Regions from separate parts of the Streptomyces sp. NPDC015345 genome, predicted to be linked through region 2. Evidence: riboswitches for the same ligand, from Rfam matches in the RefSeq annotation. Region 2 holds a riboswitch; each other region holds the start of a gene.

The links. A riboswitch is a leader RNA that binds a small molecule or an ion and turns the genes downstream of it on or off. The one in region 2 is predicted to bind cobalamin.
Region 1: it holds a riboswitch for cobalamin, as region 2 does, so the genes downstream of both, cobN (cobaltochelatase subunit CobN) here and metE (5-methyltetrahydropteroyltriglutamate--homocysteine S-methyltransferase) in region 2, are expected to answer to the same signal.
Region 3: it holds a riboswitch for cobalamin, as region 2 does, so the genes downstream of both, ACF062_RS05855 (ABC transporter substrate-binding protein) here and metE (5-methyltetrahydropteroyltriglutamate--homocysteine S-methyltransferase) in region 2, are expected to answer to the same signal.
Region 4: it holds a riboswitch for cobalamin, as region 2 does, so the genes downstream of both, ACF062_RS13565 (ribonucleoside-diphosphate reductase subunit alpha) here and metE (5-methyltetrahydropteroyltriglutamate--homocysteine S-methyltransferase) in region 2, are expected to answer to the same signal.

The regions. Positions count from the first base shown of each region.
Region 1 is NZ_JBIBTX010000002.1:278,468-282,673, forward strand. It holds gene cobN (cobaltochelatase subunit CobN) at 1-2,205, opposite strand, end outside; cobalamin riboswitch at 2,242-2,361, opposite strand; gene ACF062_RS07630 (cobalamin biosynthesis protein CobG) at 2,481-3,896, shown strand; gene ACF062_RS07635 (precorrin-8X methylmutase) at 3,908-4,206, shown strand, end outside.
Region 2 is NZ_JBIBTX010000006.1:622,982-627,187, forward strand. It holds gene metE (5-methyltetrahydropteroyltriglutamate--homocysteine S-methyltransferase) at 1-1,891, opposite strand, end outside; cobalamin riboswitch at 2,077-2,229, opposite strand; partial or broken gene ACF062_RS26825 (transposase) at 2,474-2,825, opposite strand; gene ACF062_RS26830 (TetR/AcrR family transcriptional regulator) at 2,952-3,524, shown strand; gene ACF062_RS26835 (GDSL-type esterase/lipase family protein) at 3,599-4,206, shown strand, end outside.
Region 3 is NZ_JBIBTX010000001.1:1,293,658-1,297,863, forward strand. It holds gene ACF062_RS05850 (FecCD family ABC transporter permease) at 1-905, opposite strand, end outside; gene ACF062_RS05855 (ABC transporter substrate-binding protein) at 1,013-2,002, opposite strand; cobalamin riboswitch at 2,045-2,195, opposite strand; gene ACF062_RS05860 (Mov34/MPN/PAD-1 family protein) at 2,168-2,590, opposite strand; gene ACF062_RS05865 (amino acid permease) at 2,677-4,182, opposite strand.
Region 4 is NZ_JBIBTX010000003.1:279,582-283,787, forward strand. It holds gene ACF062_RS13550 (DUF3311 domain-containing protein) at 1-198, shown strand, start outside; gene mctP (monocarboxylate uptake permease MctP) at 195-1,823, shown strand; gene ACF062_RS13560 (GNAT family N-acetyltransferase) at 1,902-2,405, shown strand; cobalamin riboswitch at 2,457-2,597, shown strand; gene ACF062_RS13565 (ribonucleoside-diphosphate reductase subunit alpha) at 2,731-4,206, shown strand, end outside.

The DNA of each region.
Region 1 (4,206 bases), on a different contig from region 2:
CTGGACCAGCGCGCGGGCCTTGTCCTCGGCCTCGTCGGCGCTCACGCGCGTCGCCGCGGACTCGTCGAGGCCGAGCGCCTCGCGCAGGCCGGGCAGGGCGGAGGTGCCGCCCCAGATCTGGCGGGCGCGCAGGATCGCGAGGACGAGGTTGACGCGGTCGGCACCGGCCGGGGCGGTGCCGAGCACGTGCAGACCGTCGCGGATCTGCATGTCCTTGATCTCGCAGAGCCAGCCGTCGACGTGGAGGAGGAAGTCGTCGAAGCCGTCGTCGTCGGGGCGGTCCTCAAGGCCCAGGTCGTGGTCGAGCTTCGCGGCCTGGATGAGCGTCCAGATCTGCGCGCGGATCGCCGGCAGCTTCGCCGGGTCCATGGAGCTGATCTGCGCGTACTCGTCGAGGAGCTGCTCCAGGCGCGCGATGTCGCCGTAGGAGTCGGCGCGGGCCATCGGCGGCACGAGGTGGTCGATGAGCGTGGCGTGCACGCGGCGCTTGGCCTGGGTGCCCTCGCCCGGGTCGTTGACCAGGAAGGGGTAGATCAGCGGCAGGTCGCCGAGCGCGGCGTCGGGGCCGCAGGCCGCCGAGAGGCCCGCGTTCTTGCCGGGCAGCCACTCCAGGTTGCCGTGCTTGCCGAGGTGGACCATCGCGTCGGCCCCGAAGCCGCCGTCCGCCGCGGGGGCCGCGATCCAGCGGTACGCGGCCAAGTAGTGGTGCGAGGGCGGCAGATCCGGGTCGTGGTAGATCGCGATGGGGTTCTCGCCGAAGCCGCGCGGCGGCTGGATGAGGATGAGGAGGTTGCCGCGCCGCAGGGCGGCAAGCACGATGTCGCCCTCCGGGTCACCGCCGTCGCCGACCCGCGAACGGTCCAGGAACATCTCGCCGGGCGGCGGCCCCCAGTGCTGCTCGACCGAGTCCCGCAGCTCCTGCGGCAGCGTCGCGTACCAGCGCTTGTAGTCGGCGGCCGGGATGCGCACCGGGTTGGCGGCGAGCTGCTCCTCGGTGAGCCACTCCTGGTCGTGGCCGCCCGCGTCGATGAGCGCGCGGATCAGCTCGTCGCCGTCACCGGAGACGAGACCCGGGATGTCGGCCTCGGGGCCGAAGTCGTAGCCCTCGGCGCGCAGCCTGCGCAGCAGCGCGACGGCGGACGCCGGGGTGTCGAGGCCGACCGCGTTGCCGATCCGGGAGTGCTTGGTCGGGTACGCGGACAGGACGAGGGCCAGGCGCTTGTCGGCGGCCGGGATGTGCTTCAGGCGCGCGTGCCGTACGGCGATGCCGGCGACCCGCGCCGCGCGCTCGGCGTCGGCGACGTACGCCGGGAGCCCGTCCTCGTCGATCTCCTTGAACGAGAACGGGACGGTGATGAGCCGCCCGTCGAACTCCGGCACCGCGATCTGGCTCGCGGCGTCCAGCGGCGAGACGCCCTCGTCGTTCTCCTCCCAGGCCGAACGCGACCCGGTCAGGCACAGCGCCTGGAGGATCGGCACGTCGAGGCCGGTCAGCGCGCCCGCGTCCCACGACTCGTCGTCGCCGCCCGCGGAGGCCTCGGCGGGCTTGGTGCCACCGGCTGCGAGGACCGTCGTCACGATGGCGTCGGCGGGGCGCAGCGCGTCGATCAGCTCCGGCTCGGGGGCGCGCAGCGAGGCCACGTACAGCGGCATCGGGCGCCCGCCCGCGTCCTCGATCGCGCCGCACAGGTCGTCGATGAAGGCGGTGTTGCCGCTCATGTGGTGGGCGCGGTAGTAGAGCACCGCGACGGTCGGGCCGTCGATGTCGCGCGCCGTGCGCTCCAGCGGGCCCCAGGACGGCGCGGGCGCCGGCGGGTCGAAGCCGTGGCCGGTGAGGAGCACGGTGTCGGAGAGGAAGCGGGCCAGCTGCTCAAGGTTGGCGGGGCCGCCGTGCGCGAGGTAGGCGTGCGCCTCGGCGGCGATGCCGACCGGCACGGTGGAGGAGGCCATCAGCTGGGCGTCGGGCGCCTGTTCACCGGTGAGTACGACCACCGGCAGACCGCTGGCGATGAGCTGGTCCAGACCGTCCTGCCAGGCGCGGACGCCACCGAGGAGGCGTACGACGACGAGGTCGGCGCCCGCCAGGAGCGAGGGCAGCTCGGTGAGGTCCAGGCGGGACGGGTTGGCGAACCGGTAGTCGACCGGACCCCCCGCCGCGCGGGCGCTGAGCAGGTCGGTGTCGGAGGTCGACAGCAGCAGAAGCATGCGTGCGCAGGCCTTCCTCGGGGTGTCCGCGCCCCGGGTGGTCGTATGGACGGCAGGAGTTCCTGGCTCGCCCCACGGATGGGGCTCACAGTGGCGGGACCGCGCCGGATTCGCACCGGGCTTCCTCCCCCGGGTCCTGGCGGACCCACGCCGTCGCTGGCGTCGGCGGACCTGGCGGCCCGCCGCCTGCATAGTAAGTCCTGACCGCCGCCGATGGGGCGGCCACCTGCCGGGACGGCCCGTCTCGGGAGGCGACCGGCCGGAACGGCGTGGGTATGCTCGCCGCCATGCCGCCCACCCGAGCAACCTCCACGAACCAGGGCGAATCCCTCATACGTACCCCGGTCCGCGACCGGGGCGACGCCTGCCCCGGAGCGCTCCGACTGCACCGCGCCGACGACGGCGCACTGGCCCGACTCCGCGTGCCCGCAGGTGTATTGACGTCCCGTCAGGCGGCGATACTGGCAGACGTGGCGGAACGCCTCGCGGACGGCCACCTCAGCATCACCTCGCGCGGCAACATCGAGCTGCGCGGCCTCGGCGCGAGCTGCGGCACGGAACTCTCCGCGGTTCTCGCGGACGCGGGCCTGCTGCCCTCCGAACGCCACGAACGCGTCCGCAACATCGTGGCCTCGCCGCTCGCCACGCTCGACGGACTCGGCCACGCCGACGTGCAGTTGTGGGCCCGCGAGCTCGACGGACTGCTCTGCGCCGAGGAGTGGACGACGGCGCTCTCCGGCCGCTTCCTGTTCGTCCTGGACGACGGGCGAGGGGACGTGGCCGGGCTCGGCGGCGATGTGACCTTGATCGCAGAATCGGGCGGGGCGGGGTGTGTGTCCGGGGAGTCGTGCGGGGCGGAGTGCGTGCGCGGGGAGTCGGGCGGGGCAGCGGCCGTGTCCATGACTTCGGGCGGCACGGCATCCGCGGACCCGGGCGGCACGGCGCTCGTCCGCGTCGGTGACCGCGCCCTGCGGGTCTCCGCCGCCGCCGCCCCGCGTGCCGCTCTCGCCGCCGCCGGGGCCTTCCTCGCCGCCGCGCGCGACGCGGGCAACGGGGCGTGGCGGGTCCGGGAGCTGCCCGCGGGGCACCCCGTCGACCTCGCCGGGGCGCTGGCGCGGCAGGGCATCGACGCCGGACCGGCCGCCGCCCCCTTCGGCCCGCCCGGCGCCGCCCCGCACCTGCCCGGCGTCTGCGGCCGCGCGGTGGCTGTCGGCGCCCCCCTCGGCCGCGTGAGCGCCGCCCGGTGGCGGGCCCTGCTGCCCGCCCCGGCCGACGAACTGCGCGTCACTCCGTGGCGCGGCTTCGTGCTCCCCGGCTTCGAGGACGACGCGGCGGCCCGCGAAAGGCTGCGCGCGCTGGCCGACGCCGGTTTCATCGCCGACCCCCGCTCGCCCTGGCTCGGCGTCTCCGCCTGCACCGGCCGACCCGGCTGCGCCAAGTCCCTCGCCGACGTCCGCGCCGACGCCGTCCCCGGCGCCGGTGGCCTGCCCGTCCACTTCTCCGGCTGCGAGCGGCGGTGCGGGCACCCGCGCGGCGACTGGGTGGACGCCCTCGCCACCGGGGACGGGCGGTACGAGGTGACGGTGCGCACCGGCGGCACGGCGGCGCCAGTGAGCGGCGCGAACCTGACCGAGACGGTCACGAGGGCACGTACGACATCCGCAACCACCACAACAACGGCCACGAGATGAGCGAGAGCACAGTGTTCGACTACGAGAAGGACGGCGCGGCGATCTACCGCGAGTCCTTTGCCACCATCCGCGCGGAGGCGGACCTCGCGGGTCTGCCCGCCGACGTCAGCCAGGTCGCGGTGCGGATGATCCACGCCTGCGGGATGGTCGACCTCGTCCGCGACCTCGCCTTCAGCCCGCGCGTGGTGGCCGACGCCCGCAAGGCCCTTCGCGACGGCGCGCCGATCCTGTGCGACGCCAACATGGTCGCGAGCGGCGTCACGCGCAAGCGGCTGCCCGCCGACAACGACGTGATCTGCACGCTCACCGA
Region 2 (4,206 bases):
CCGGGTGGTCGGCGGCGCGGAGCGGCAGCGTTTCCCGCAGGGCGGGCTCGTCGACCTGGATGACGGCCGTGCCCGCCGCCTCCAGGTCGGCCACCTCGTCGCGCAGGGCGAGGGCGACTTGGCGGGCGGTCTCACCGAGCGGCTGGTCGTCGCGGACGAAGGACCAGGCGAGCATGGTGACGGGCCCGGTGAGCATGCCCTTGACGGGCCTGGAGGTCAGGGACTGGGCGTACGTCGTCCAGCGCACCGTCATCGCCTCGGGGCGGGAGATGTCGCCGGCGAGGATCGGCGGCCGGACGTAGCGGGTTCCGTACGACTGGACCCAGCCGTGCTGCGTGGCGAGGTAGCCGGTGAGCTGTTCGGCGAAGTACTGGACCATGTCGTTGCGTTCGGGCTCGCCGTGGACGAGGACGTCGAGGCCAGCCTTCTCCTGGTACGAGATCACTTCTTGGATCTCCGCCTTGATTCGCTCCTCGTAGCCGGCCGCGTCGATCACAGCAGCACGCAAGTCGGCGCGGGCAGCGCGCAGTTCGGTGGTCTGCGGGAAGGACCCGATGGTGGTGGTCGGCAGGAGCGGCAGGCCGAGGCGGGACCGCTGGGCGGCGGCCCGTCCGGCGTACGGCTGGGACCGGCGGGCGTCCGCGTCGGACACCGCGGCGGCGCGGGAGCGGACGGCGGGGTCGCGGGTGATGGGGGAGTTGGCCCGGGAGGCGAGGACGGCCCGGTTGGCAGTGAGGCGGCCGGTGATGGCATCGGTGCCCTGGGACAGGCCCGCGGCCAGGGTGACGATCTCCGCCGTCTTCTGCCGGGCGAAGGCGAGCCAGCGCAGGATGTGCGGGTCGATGTCCTTCTCGGCCGCCGCGTCGAGCGGCACGTGGAGGAGGGAGCAGGAGGCGGAGACGTCGACGCGGTCGGCGAGGCCGAGCAGAGTGCCGAGCGTGGACAGGGACTTCTCCAGGTCGTTGCTCCAGATGTTGCGCCCGTCGACCACGCCGGCGACGAGCCGCTTGCCGGGGAGACCGCCGGCGGCGGCCAGCGCTTCCAGGTTGGCGGCGGCGGGGCCGGTGAAGTCGAGCGCCAGTCCTTCGACGGGTGCCTTGGCGAGGACGGGCAGTGCCTCGCCGAGGCGGTCGAAGTAGGTGGCGACGAGCAGCTTCGGCCGGTCGGCGAGACCGCCGAGGTCGCGGTAGGCGCGGGTGGCCGCGTTCAGTTCGGCGGGGGTACGGTCCTGGACCAGCGTCGGCTCGTCGAGCTGGACCCATTCCGCCCCGGCGGCCCGCAGGTCGGCCAGCACCTCGGTGTACACCGGCAGCAGCCGGTCCAGCAGGGTGAGCGGGTCGAAGTCCGCGGCCACGCCCGGGGCCGGCTTGGCGAGCAGGAGGTAGGTGACGGGACCGACGAGCACCGGCCGTGCGCTGAGCCCGAGAGCGAGGGCTTCCTTGAGTTCCGCGACCTGCTTGCGCGCGTCAGCCGTGAAGACGGTGTCGGGGCCGAGCTCGGGCACCAGGTAGTGGTAGTTGGTGTCGAACCACTTGGTCATCTCCAGCGGCGCCACGTCCTGGGTGCCCCGCGCCATCGCGAAGTACCCGTCGAGGGCGTCCGCCTCGACGGCGGCGCGGTGGCGCTCGGGAACGGCGCCGACCATGACGGTGGTGTCGAGGACGTGGTCGTAGTACGAGAAGTCGCCGGTCGGCACCTCGTGGAGGCCGGCGCCGGAGAGGTGCTGCCAGTGGGTTCGGCGCAGTTCGGCGGCGGTGGAGTGGAGGGCGTCGGCGGTGACGCGGCCCTTCCAGTACCCCTCGATCGCCTTCTTGAGCTCCCGCTTCTGCCCTTGACGGGGGTAGCCGTACACGGTGGCCCGCGCTGCCGTGGCTGCTGACTTCGTGGTCACGGAGATCTCCTTCGCGAGATGAATCCCTGAGATCCCGGGGACGGGACGAGAGCGCGAAGGGGCGAAAGACCGCCAGGGGCGAGCGCGCGGCGCGGCGCGGTCGTCCGCCTGGTTGTGTTCGCCGACCCGCCCTCGAGGTCACCGGAATATCCGCGCGCGGAATCGTCCGCGTGCGGGCAACGGGCAGGTCTTCGGACTCGCGGGCACGTCCTCCTTGGGGGAGGGCACCTACTGGCCGTCGCTTCCCGGGTCAGGTACTCGGACCCAGTGCGTATGACGGCGGTCGTTCCCGCTCACCGCTGCGGGGCAGTCCCGGATTCCCACCGGGTTCCCTCTTACGACGCCTCCCGCCTGGCGGACGGGGCGAACCAGCTGCACGCGCCACCTTAAGGGCACCGTCCAGGGCGTGGTGGCTGTTGTCCACGATCCGGATCGTGAAAATGAGACACCTCGGCTGTCAGGGGGCGAGGGCGAGCCGAAGGGGCGGGAGGCGTCACTTCGCCTCCCGCCCCTTCCGCGTGGAGCGCCGGATTCTCGCCGCAGCGGCCTCATCGGGTGAGCACAGCCCAGCTCCCTGCCGCGGTCGACGTCCGTAGCGGACGGGTGGCGGTTCCTGCCCTCCTGCTGGCGGACCAGTTCGCGTAGCAGGCCGTTGGGCTGGGCGAGACGCCGTCCTTCTGCCACTTGGCGAAGTAGCCGTAGACGCTCTGGTGCGGCGGGAAGTCGTGTGGGGGACAGACCCACTGGCAGCCGGTGCGGTCCACATGGAGGATCGCGTTCATGATCTCGCGCAGCTCATGCCGTGGCGGCGGCCGAAGTCCAGGGCGCGGCCGTGACGTTCGAAGCGCCAGGCGGACAGCACCGGCTCGATCAGCTCCCAGCGGGCATCCGTCAGATCACTTGGATACGCGCAGCACCAGACCCACTCGACGATCTTTCCGTGAACCTCAAGGAGCCACAGGGCGGTGTGCTGGCCGACGTCTAAAGAGGTACAACATTTGCCTACAGCTTGTAGGTGTATCTATATTGGCCATAGGCATACCTGAGGTAGGTGATGGTTATGGTTCGGGCAGGACTGAACCCGGAGCGGCTGACGCTCGCTGGAGCGGAACTCGCCGATGAGGTCGGTTTCGATCAGGTGACCCTGTCCGCGCTCGCCCGGCGTTTCGACGTGAAGCCGGCGAGCCTGTACGCGCATGTGAAGAACTCCCACGAGCTCAAGACCCGGATTGCGCTGTTCGCGCTGGAGGAACTCGCCGACCGGGTCGGCGACGCCGTGGCCGGACGCGCGGGCAAGGACGCCCTAACGGCCTTCGCGAACGCCTACCGGGACTACGCCCGGGTGCACCCCGGCCGGTATGAAGCAGCGCGGTACCGGCTCGACCCGCAGACCGCCGCGGCCAGCGCCGGCGTCCGGCACGCGCAGATGACACGGGCGATCCTGCGCGGCTACGACCTGGCCGAGCCGGACCAGACGCACGCGGTCCGCATGCTGGGCAGTGTCTTCCACGGCTACGCCTCCCTGGAGGCAGCCGGTGCCTTCGACCACACCGACATCGCCGCGCAGCAGTCCTGGGCCTGGGCCCTGGACTGCCTCGACGCCGCGTTGCGGAGCCGGACCACCACCCCCTGACCGGCTGCGTCACCTGGGCCGGCTTACCCATGCCGGCCCAGGCACCCACCCCTGAATGAGAAGGCTTTGAGGCAATGAGCATCGAACAGAACCTGATCACCACCCCCCTCACCGCCGACTTCCTGCGCGGACACCTCGACGTGGAAGAAACCGCCCACGGCCTGCTACCGCACAGGCTGCCCGCCTGGGCGCGCCGCCAGATCCCCGACGACCTGCTTGCCGTGGCCGAGGTCCAGCCCTCCGGTGTCCGGCTGGCGTTCCGTACCAGCGCCACCACCATCCACCTGGACACCCTGCCGACCAAACGCGCCTACCGGGGCTTCCCGCCTCCGCCGGACGGCGTCTACGACCTCTTGGTCGACGGCCGCCTCACCGCCCAGGCCACTGTGGACGGCGGGAATCTGCGCACCGTCACCGACATGCGGACCCAGACCGCGGAATTCACCCCGGGCCCCGTCGGCACCGCCCACTTCACCGACCTCCCCGTCGGCGAGAAGGACATCGAGATCTGGCTCCCGCACGCGGAGATCACCGAGGTCATCGCCCTGCGCACCGACGCCCCCGTCGAGCCGGCCCCGAAGACCGGGCGCCGGGTGTGGCTGCATCACGGCAGCTCCATCAGCCACGGATCCAACGCCGTCTTCCCCAGCACCATCTGGCCCGCCCTGGCCGCCTCCGCAGG
Region 3 (4,206 bases), on a different contig from region 2:
GCGAGCGTGCGTGCGGCGAGGTCGGCGGCGACCAGGAAGACCGCACCCATCAGCGCCACCACCGGGAGCAGGGTGCGGTGGGCGGCGCCGACCAGCATGCGGGCGGCGTGCGGCACCATCAGGCCGACGAAGCCGATGGCCCCGCTGTACGCGACGAGGACGCCGGTCAGGAGCGAGGCGAGGACGAAGACGGCGGCGCGGAAGCGGGCGGTGTCCAGGCCGAGGACGGTGGCGCCCTCCTCGCCGACGAGCAGCAGGTCCAGCGGGCGGGCCAGCGCCACCAGGAAGGCGGTGCCCACGGCCAGGACGGCGCAGGGCAGGGCGAGCATGTCCCAGCGGGCGCCGCCGAGGCCGCCGAGCGTCCAGTACAGGACTTCCTTGAGGTGGTCGGCGCTGTCGGCGGTGACGAGGATGAGGCTGGTCAGGGCGGTGAGCACGTACGAGACGGCGACGCCGGCGAGGATCAGCCGCCCGGTGGCGAAGCCTCCGCCACCGCTTCGGGCCAGGGCGTAGACGAGGACGAGCGCGAGCAGCGCGCCCGCGAAGGAGGCCGCGGGGATGGTGACGGCGGTGCTGAGGGCGGCGCCCAGGCCGAAGACACCGCCGAGGACGATCGCGCTGACGGCGCCGACGGAGGCGCCCGAGGAGACGCCGAGGAGGAAGGGGTCGGCGAGGGGGTTGCGTACCAGTGCCTGGAGGACGGTGCCGATGACCGCGAGGCCGGCGCCGACGGCCGCGCCGAGCAGGACTCGGGGCAGGCGGACGTCCAGCACGATCGTGCGGAACGGAGAGGGTTCCGCACCGCCGGTGAGGATGTCCAGGACCTGGCTCGGCGGGATGCGTACGGAGCCCAGGGCGAGGCCGGCGACGGTCGCTGCCGCGAGGGCCGCGGTGAGTGCCGTCAGGATCAAGAGGCGCCGCCCCTTCGACCCCCGCCGATCGCCCTCCGGGCTCGTCCTCAAACGCCGGACGGGCTGGGATGTGCCGCCCCCGGGCCGGATCTCCAGGGCGCTCACAGCTGGCCCGCCAGCTTCCTCACCGCCTCCGGCGCTCGTACCCCCGTGACCACGTCCGACAGCCGCAGCACCGCGAAGCGCTCGTGCTTGACGGCGGGGACGTCCGCGAGGGCCGGGTCGTCGAGGAGGCGCTTCTTCTTCTGGGCGACGGTCGTGGCGCCGTAGTCGAGGATGAGGATGGCCTCGGGGCGGCGCTCGACGACCTTCTCCCAGGACGCGTCGCTGAAGGCCTTGTCGACGTCGGCGAAGACGTTGCGGCCGCCCGCCCGCTCGATGATGTCGTTGCCGATGCCGCGGCCGCCCGCCGTGAACGCGGTCTTGTCACCGCTGTCGTAGACGAAGACGGAGACCGGCTTCCCGCTCTGCGAATTCTTCGAGTTCTGCGAGTTCTTCGACTTCTTCGCGGTGGCGGCCAGTTCGCGCTTCGCCCCGCTCACCCACTTCTCGGCGCGCTCACGCACCCCGAAGGTGGCACCGACCTCCCGCACCTCGCGGTACACGTCGTCCATGGTGACCGCCCGCTTCGCGCAGCCCTCGACGTTGAGGCGGCTCTTGATCCCGGACTTGGCGAGCGCGGAGCGGCTGCGGCCGTCGCCGGCGAGGAAGGCGCTGGCGTAGCCGCCGTAGACGAAGTCGGGGTCGGCGGAGAGCAGCTTCTCGTAGGAGGGGTACTCCTCGGCGAGCACGGGGAGGGATTCGTACGCCTTCTCGTACTTCGGCAGGACCTTGTCGTCGAGGTAGGCGGTGCCCGCCAGGCGGTCCTTGAGGCCGAGTTCCAGCATCACTTCGGTGGCGTGCTGGTTCATGGTGACGGCGCGCTCGGGCGGTGCGTCGTACGTCGTCCTCACACCGCAGTTGGTGACGGTGTACGGGAAGCCGGGGGCCTTGGCGGCGGGCTTGCCCGAGCTGTCGCCGGACGAGGTGGAGCACGCGGCGAGCGGGACGAGCAGGGCCGCGGCGGTGAGCACGCGAAGGGCGCGGGACATGACGTACTGCCTCCTCCAGGGGATTTCCGCGTCCCCTGCGTTGCGTGGAGGAAGGCGGCAGGTCAGTACCTGACTCCCCCGCCGGGTGGGGGGCGGGGTCACAGTGGCGGGACCGTGCCGGGTTCGCACCGGCTTCCTGGGTCCTGCCGCCCTCGTGGGTAAAGATCAGTATGCCTGTACGACCTTTACCTCTTCCTCGGTGACCTCCCCGTCCACGATCCGGTACGAGCGGAACTGGAAGGGGCCCGCGTCGTCGGTGTCCGCGGTGGAGACCAGGACGTAGTGGGCGCCGGGTTCGTTGGCGTACGTGATGTCGGTGCGGGAGGGGTACGCCTCGGTCGCGGTGTGCGAGTGGTAGATGACCACGGGCTCCTCGTCGCGGTCGTCCATCTCGCGGTAGAGCTTGAGCAGGTCACCCGAGTCGAACTCGTAGAACGTGGGCGAGCGCGCGGCGTTGAGCATCGGGATGAAGCGCTCGGGGCGGCCGGTGCCCGCCGGACCCGCGACCACGCCGCACGCCTCGTCGGGGTGGTCCTGGCGCGCGTGCGCGACGATCTGGTCGTGGAGGGCCTGGGTGATGGTCAGCATGGCGCCAGGATAAGCAGAGGGCCCGCGCCGTACCGAAGTGTGGTACGGGCGGGCCCGAATGCTGGACAGAGGCCTTGGGGAGCCGGTCAGTCCTTGGAGAGGCGGTCGCCGGAGGCCTCCTCGCGGAGGCCGATCTTCCGCTTGTTGAAGGCCGCCGCCTGCGGGTTGCGGCTCTTGAGGACCAGGTAGGAGACGCCGAGGATCGCGGCCCAGACCGGAGCGGCGTACAGGGAGATCCGCGCGTCCTTGTCGACGCCCATCATCACGATGACCATGCCGATGAAGAGCAGCGCGAACCAGCTGGTGTACGGGGCGCCCGGGGCCCGGAAGGTGGACTGCGGCAGCTCGCCGCGGTCGGCCTTGCGGCGGTAGCGGATCTGGCAGGCCAGGATCATGATCCAGGCCCACATGCCGGAGATGGTCGCGAAGGAGACGACGTAGTTGAACGCCTCGCCCGGCCACTGGTAGTTGATCCAGACGCCGAACATCATGAACCCGGCGGAGACCGTGGTGCCGACCAGCGGCAGGCCGTTCTTGGTGAGCTTGGTGAAGAACTTCGGGCCCTGGCCGTTGAGCGCCAGGTCACGCAGCATGCGGCCGGTGGAGTACATGCCGGAGTTGCAGGAGGAGAGCGCGGCGGTGAGGACCACGAAGTTCACGATCGCGGCGCCGACGCCGAGACCCATCTCCTCGAAGGCGGCGACGAACGGCGAGACGCCGGGCTTGAAGGTGGTCCACGGGACGACCGACAGGATCATGATCAGCGCGCCGACGTAGAAGACGGCGATGCGCCACGGCACGGTGTTGATGGCCTTGGGCAGGACGGTCTTCGGGTCCTTGGACTCGCCCGCGGTGACACCGACCAGTTCGACGGCGAGGAAGGCGAACATCACGATCTGGAGCGTCATCAGCGTGGAGCCGATGCCGTTGGGGAAGAAACCGCCCTGGTTCCACAGGTGGGCCACGGTCGCGGTGTCACCGGCGTCGGAGAAGCCGATGGTGAGGATGCCGATACAGATCAGGATCATGCCGATGATGGCGGTGACCTTGACCATCGAGAACCAGAACTCCAGCTCGCCGAAGAGCTTCACGGAGATGAGGTTCGCGCCGTACAGGATGACCGTGAAGACGAGCGCGTACGCCCATTGTGGAACGGATCCGTGTGTCCAGTACTGCATGTACTGGGCGGCGGCGGTGACTTCGGTGATGCCGGTGACGACCCAGAAGAGCCAGTACGTCCAGCCGGTCACGAAGCCGAAGAACGGGCCCATGAATTCGCGCGCGTACTCCGAGAAGGAGCCCGACACGGGGCGGTACATGAGCAGCTCGCCGAGCGCCCGCATGATGAAGAAGATGACGAGGCCCGCGATGGCGTACGCCAGGATGAGGCTGGGGCCGGCCTTGTGGATGGCCTTGCCCGCGCCGAGGAACAGGCCGGTGCCGATGGCACCGCCGATCGCGATCATCTGGATCTGCCGGGCTCCCAGACCGCGCTGGTAGCCCTCGCCCTCGCCGGACGGGCCGCCCGCGGCCTGCACGGCACCATTGCCGTCGTGCCCGTCGTACTGCTCTTCGACCTGCACTGAGGTCATGGTGACGCCTTTCTCCATGTTGAT
Region 4 (4,206 bases), on a different contig from region 2:
GCCGTCTGCCTTGTCGCGCCGTTCGTGGCGATGCTCTGGGTGAGTTCCTACGCCAGGATCGAACCGACCCTCATCGGCATCCCGTTCTTCTACTGGTACCAGATGCTGTGGGTCGTCATCTCCACGGTGCTCACGATGATCGCGTACAAGCTGTGGCAGCGTGACCAGCGCGCCCGCAAGGAAGGTGCGCGGTCATGAACGGCGGAGTCAACGGCGTCGCGCTCGCCGTCTTCATCTTCTTCTTCATAGCGGTCACGGTCATGGGCTTCCTGGCCGCCCGCTGGCGCAAGGCCGAGAACGACCAGAGCCTGGACGAATGGGGCCTCGGCGGCAGGTCGTTCGGCACCTGGGTCACATGGTTCCTGCTCGGCGGCGACCTCTACACCGCGTACACCTTCGTGGCCGTCCCCGCGGCGATCTACGCGGCGGGCGCGGCCGGGTTCTTCGCGGTGCCCTACACCATCCTCGTCTACCCGCTGATCTTCACCTTCCTGCCGCGCCTGTGGTCGGTCTCGCACAAGCACGGCTATGTGACCACCTCGGACTTCGTGCGCGGGCGCTTCGGGTCGAAGGGGCTCTCGCTGGCCGTCGCGGTCACCGGCATCCTCGCCACGATGCCCTACATCGCGCTCCAACTCGTCGGCATCCAGGCCGTCCTCGACGTCATGGGCGTCGGCGGCGGCCCGGACACCAACTGGTTCATCAAGGACCTGCCGCTCCTGATCGCCTTCGCGGTGCTCGCCGCGTACACCTACTCGTCGGGGTTGCGCGCGCCCGCGCTGATCGCGTTCGTGAAGGACGGGCTGATCTACCTCGTCATCGTCGTCGCGATCATCTACATCCCGATCAAACTGGGCGGCTTCGACGACATCTTCGCCAAGGCCGGTGACGCCTTCGCGCAGACCAACCCGGCGACCGACAAGCCGCGTGGCGCGCTCGCGCCCGCCGAGGCCGGGCAGTGGACGTACGCCACGCTCGCGCTCGGCTCGGCCCTCGCGCTGTTCATGTACCCGCACTCGATCACGGCGACGCTCTCCTCGAAGAGCCGCAACGTGATCCGCCGCAACACCACCATCCTGCCGCTGTATTCACTGATGCTCGGCCTGCTGGCGCTGCTCGGCTTCATGGCGATCGCGGCGGGCATCAAGGTGGACAACGGCCAGCTGGCCATCCCGCAGCTCTTCGAGACCATGTTCCCGGACTGGTTCACGGGCGTGGCCTTCGCGGCCATCGGCATCGGCGCGCTGGTCCCGGCGGCCATCATGTCGATCGCGGCCGCGAACCTCTTCACCCGCAACATCTACAAGGACTTCCTCAAGCCCGACGCGACGCCCGCGCAGGAGACCAAGGTCTCCAAGCTGGTCTCGCTGCTGGTGAAGGTCGGCGCGCTCGCCTTCGTCCTCACCATGGACAAGACCGTCGCGATCAACTTCCAGCTGCTCGGCGGCATCTGGATCCTCCAGACGATGCCCGCGCTGGTCGGCGGCCTGTTCACCCGGTGGTTCCACCGCTGGGCGCTCCTCGCCGGCTGGGCGGTCGGCATGGTCTACGGCACGCTGGCGGCGTACGGCGTCGCGTCTCCGACGCAGAAGCACTTCGGCGGCTCCTCCGACACGATCCCTGGCATCGGCGAGATCGGCTACATCGGCCTCACCGCGTTCGTCCTGAACGTCATCGTCACCGTGGTCCTCACCTTCGTCCTGAAGGCGCTGAAGGCCCCGGACGGCATCGACGAGACCTCGCCCGGTGACTACACCGCGGACGCGGGCGACCCGGGCGTCATCCAGGAACTGCCCAAGGCGACCGCGGGCGCCGGGCACTGAGCCCTTCCCCACCCGCACCGACAAAGGCCGCCGGAAAACCGGCGGCCTTTGTCGTACCCGTGTTGCACACTGCGCCTCATGGATACGACGACCATCACGATCAGGCAGGCCCGCCCCGAGGAGTACGAGGCGCTGGGCGCCCTCACCGCACAGGCCTATCTCGACGACGAACACCTGGACTTCGGGGCGGAGGACCCCTATCTGGACGTGCTGCGCGACGTGGCGGCGCGCGCGGCCGCGGCGGAGGTCCTGGTGGCGGAGGCGGACGGGACCGTACTCGGCTGCGTCACCTACGTCCCCTCCGGCGGGCCCATGGCCGACATAGCGCGCGAGAGCGAGGCGGAGATCCGCATGCTGGCCGTCTCCTCCGAGGCGCGCGGCCGGGGCGCCGGCGAGACGCTCGTACGGGAGTGCGTGCGGCGCGCCAAGGAGGCTGGCCGCACCGGGCTCGTCCTGTCCACGCAGACGTCGATGCACGCCGCCCACCGGCTGTACGGGCGCCTCGGCTTCGTACGGACGCCCGAGCGCGACTGGCGGCCGATCGAGACCGTGCCGCTGCTCGCCTACGCGTTGACTCTCTGAGCCCACCCGACTCCCCCTGCGCACCGACACAAGATGTGGGGCCGCCTCAGGAACCCGACACAAGATGTATGCTCGTGCTCGCTGTCGCCGCAGGGGAATCCGGTGCAAGTCCGGAACTGTCCCGCAACGGTGCATGTGTACGTATTGCGCGTACGCGGAGTCCGAGGACCTGCCGACAGTGCACCCGTGCCGTCCGGCCCGGGTGCCGACCGTCCGGGCCTCGTGGAGTGGGCCGGTGGACGCGGTACGCCGCCCTGCCCGGGTGCGCCCGTGTGTGCCCGCCCCCCTCCTCCTGGCCCAGAGCCGAGCGAGGGAGTGCCCCCACGTGACCATCGCGCCTGCCGAACCCGCGTCAGCGCCGTCGACGCCCACCGCCCAGGGTGCCGAGGGAACCGACGGGCCAGGGGCCGCGCTGCTGCGCACCCTGACCGATCTCACCGCCGACCTTCCCGACGCCGACCCCGGCCGGGTCGCCGCCGCCGCGCTGCGCGGCCGCTCGGCCAGGGCCGACGCGTCGGAGCTGCGGGAGCTCGCGACCGAGGCGGCCGCGGGGCTCATCGCCGAGGACCCGGCGTACTCGAAGCTGGCGGCCCGGCTCCTGTCGATCGGCATCCGCGAGGAGGCGGCGACGCAGGGCGTGCGCTCCTTCACCGACTCCGTGGCGGTCGGCCACCGCGAGGGCCTGATCGCCGACCGCACGGCCCAGTTCGTGACGGCGCACGCGGCCCGGCTCGACGCGCTGGTGGACGCCGCGCTCGCCGCCGGCGCGGACTTCCGCTTCGAGTACTTCGGCCTGCGCACCCTGCACAGCCGCTATCTGCTGCGCCACCCGATCACCCGGCAGGTCATCGAGACCCCGCAGCACTTCATGCTGCGCGTCGCGAGCGGCCTGGCCAAGGACGAGGGCGCCGCGGCCGTGGACGAGGTCGCCGCGCTGTACGGCCTGATGAGCCGCCTGGACTACCTGCCGTCCTCACCGACGCTCTTCAACTCCGGCACCCGCCACCCGCAGATGTCCTCCTGCTACCTCCTCGACTCCCCGCTCGACGAGCTGGACTCGATCTACGACCGCTACCACCAGGTCGCGCGGCTCTCCAAGCACGCGGGCGGCATCGGACTCTCGTACTCCCGCATCCGTTCCCGGGGTTCGCTGATCCGCGGCACGAACGGGCACTCCAACGGCATCGTGCCGTTCCTGAAGACCCTGGACGCCTCGGTCGCCGCCGTGAACCAGGGCGGCCGGCGCAAGGGCGCGGCCGCGGTCTACCTGGAGACGTGGCACTCCGACATCGAGGAGTTCCTCGAACTGCGCGACAACACCGGTGAGGACGCGCGCCGCACGCACAACCTCAACCTCGCGCACTGGATCCCGGACGAGTTCATGCGCCGGGTCGCCGCCGACCAGGACTGGTCGCTGTTCTCCCCGGCCGACGTGCCCGACCTCGTCGACCTGTGGGGTGAGGAGTTCGACGCCGCCTACCGCGGGGCCGAGGCCGCCGGGCTCGCGAAGAAGACCATCCCGGCCCGGGACCTGTACGGCCGCATGATGCGCACCCTCGCGCAGACCGGCAACGGCTGGATGACGTTCAAGGACGCCGCCAACCGCACCGCCAACCAGACGGCGGAGCCCGGCCACACCGTGCACTCCTCGAACCTCTGCACCGAGATCCTGGAGGTGACGGACGACGGCGAGACGGCGGTCTGCAACCTCGGCTCGGTGAACCTCGGCGCCTTCGTGGAGGACGGCGACCTCGCCTGGGACCGGCTCGACGAGACCGTCCGCACCGCCGTCACCTTCCTC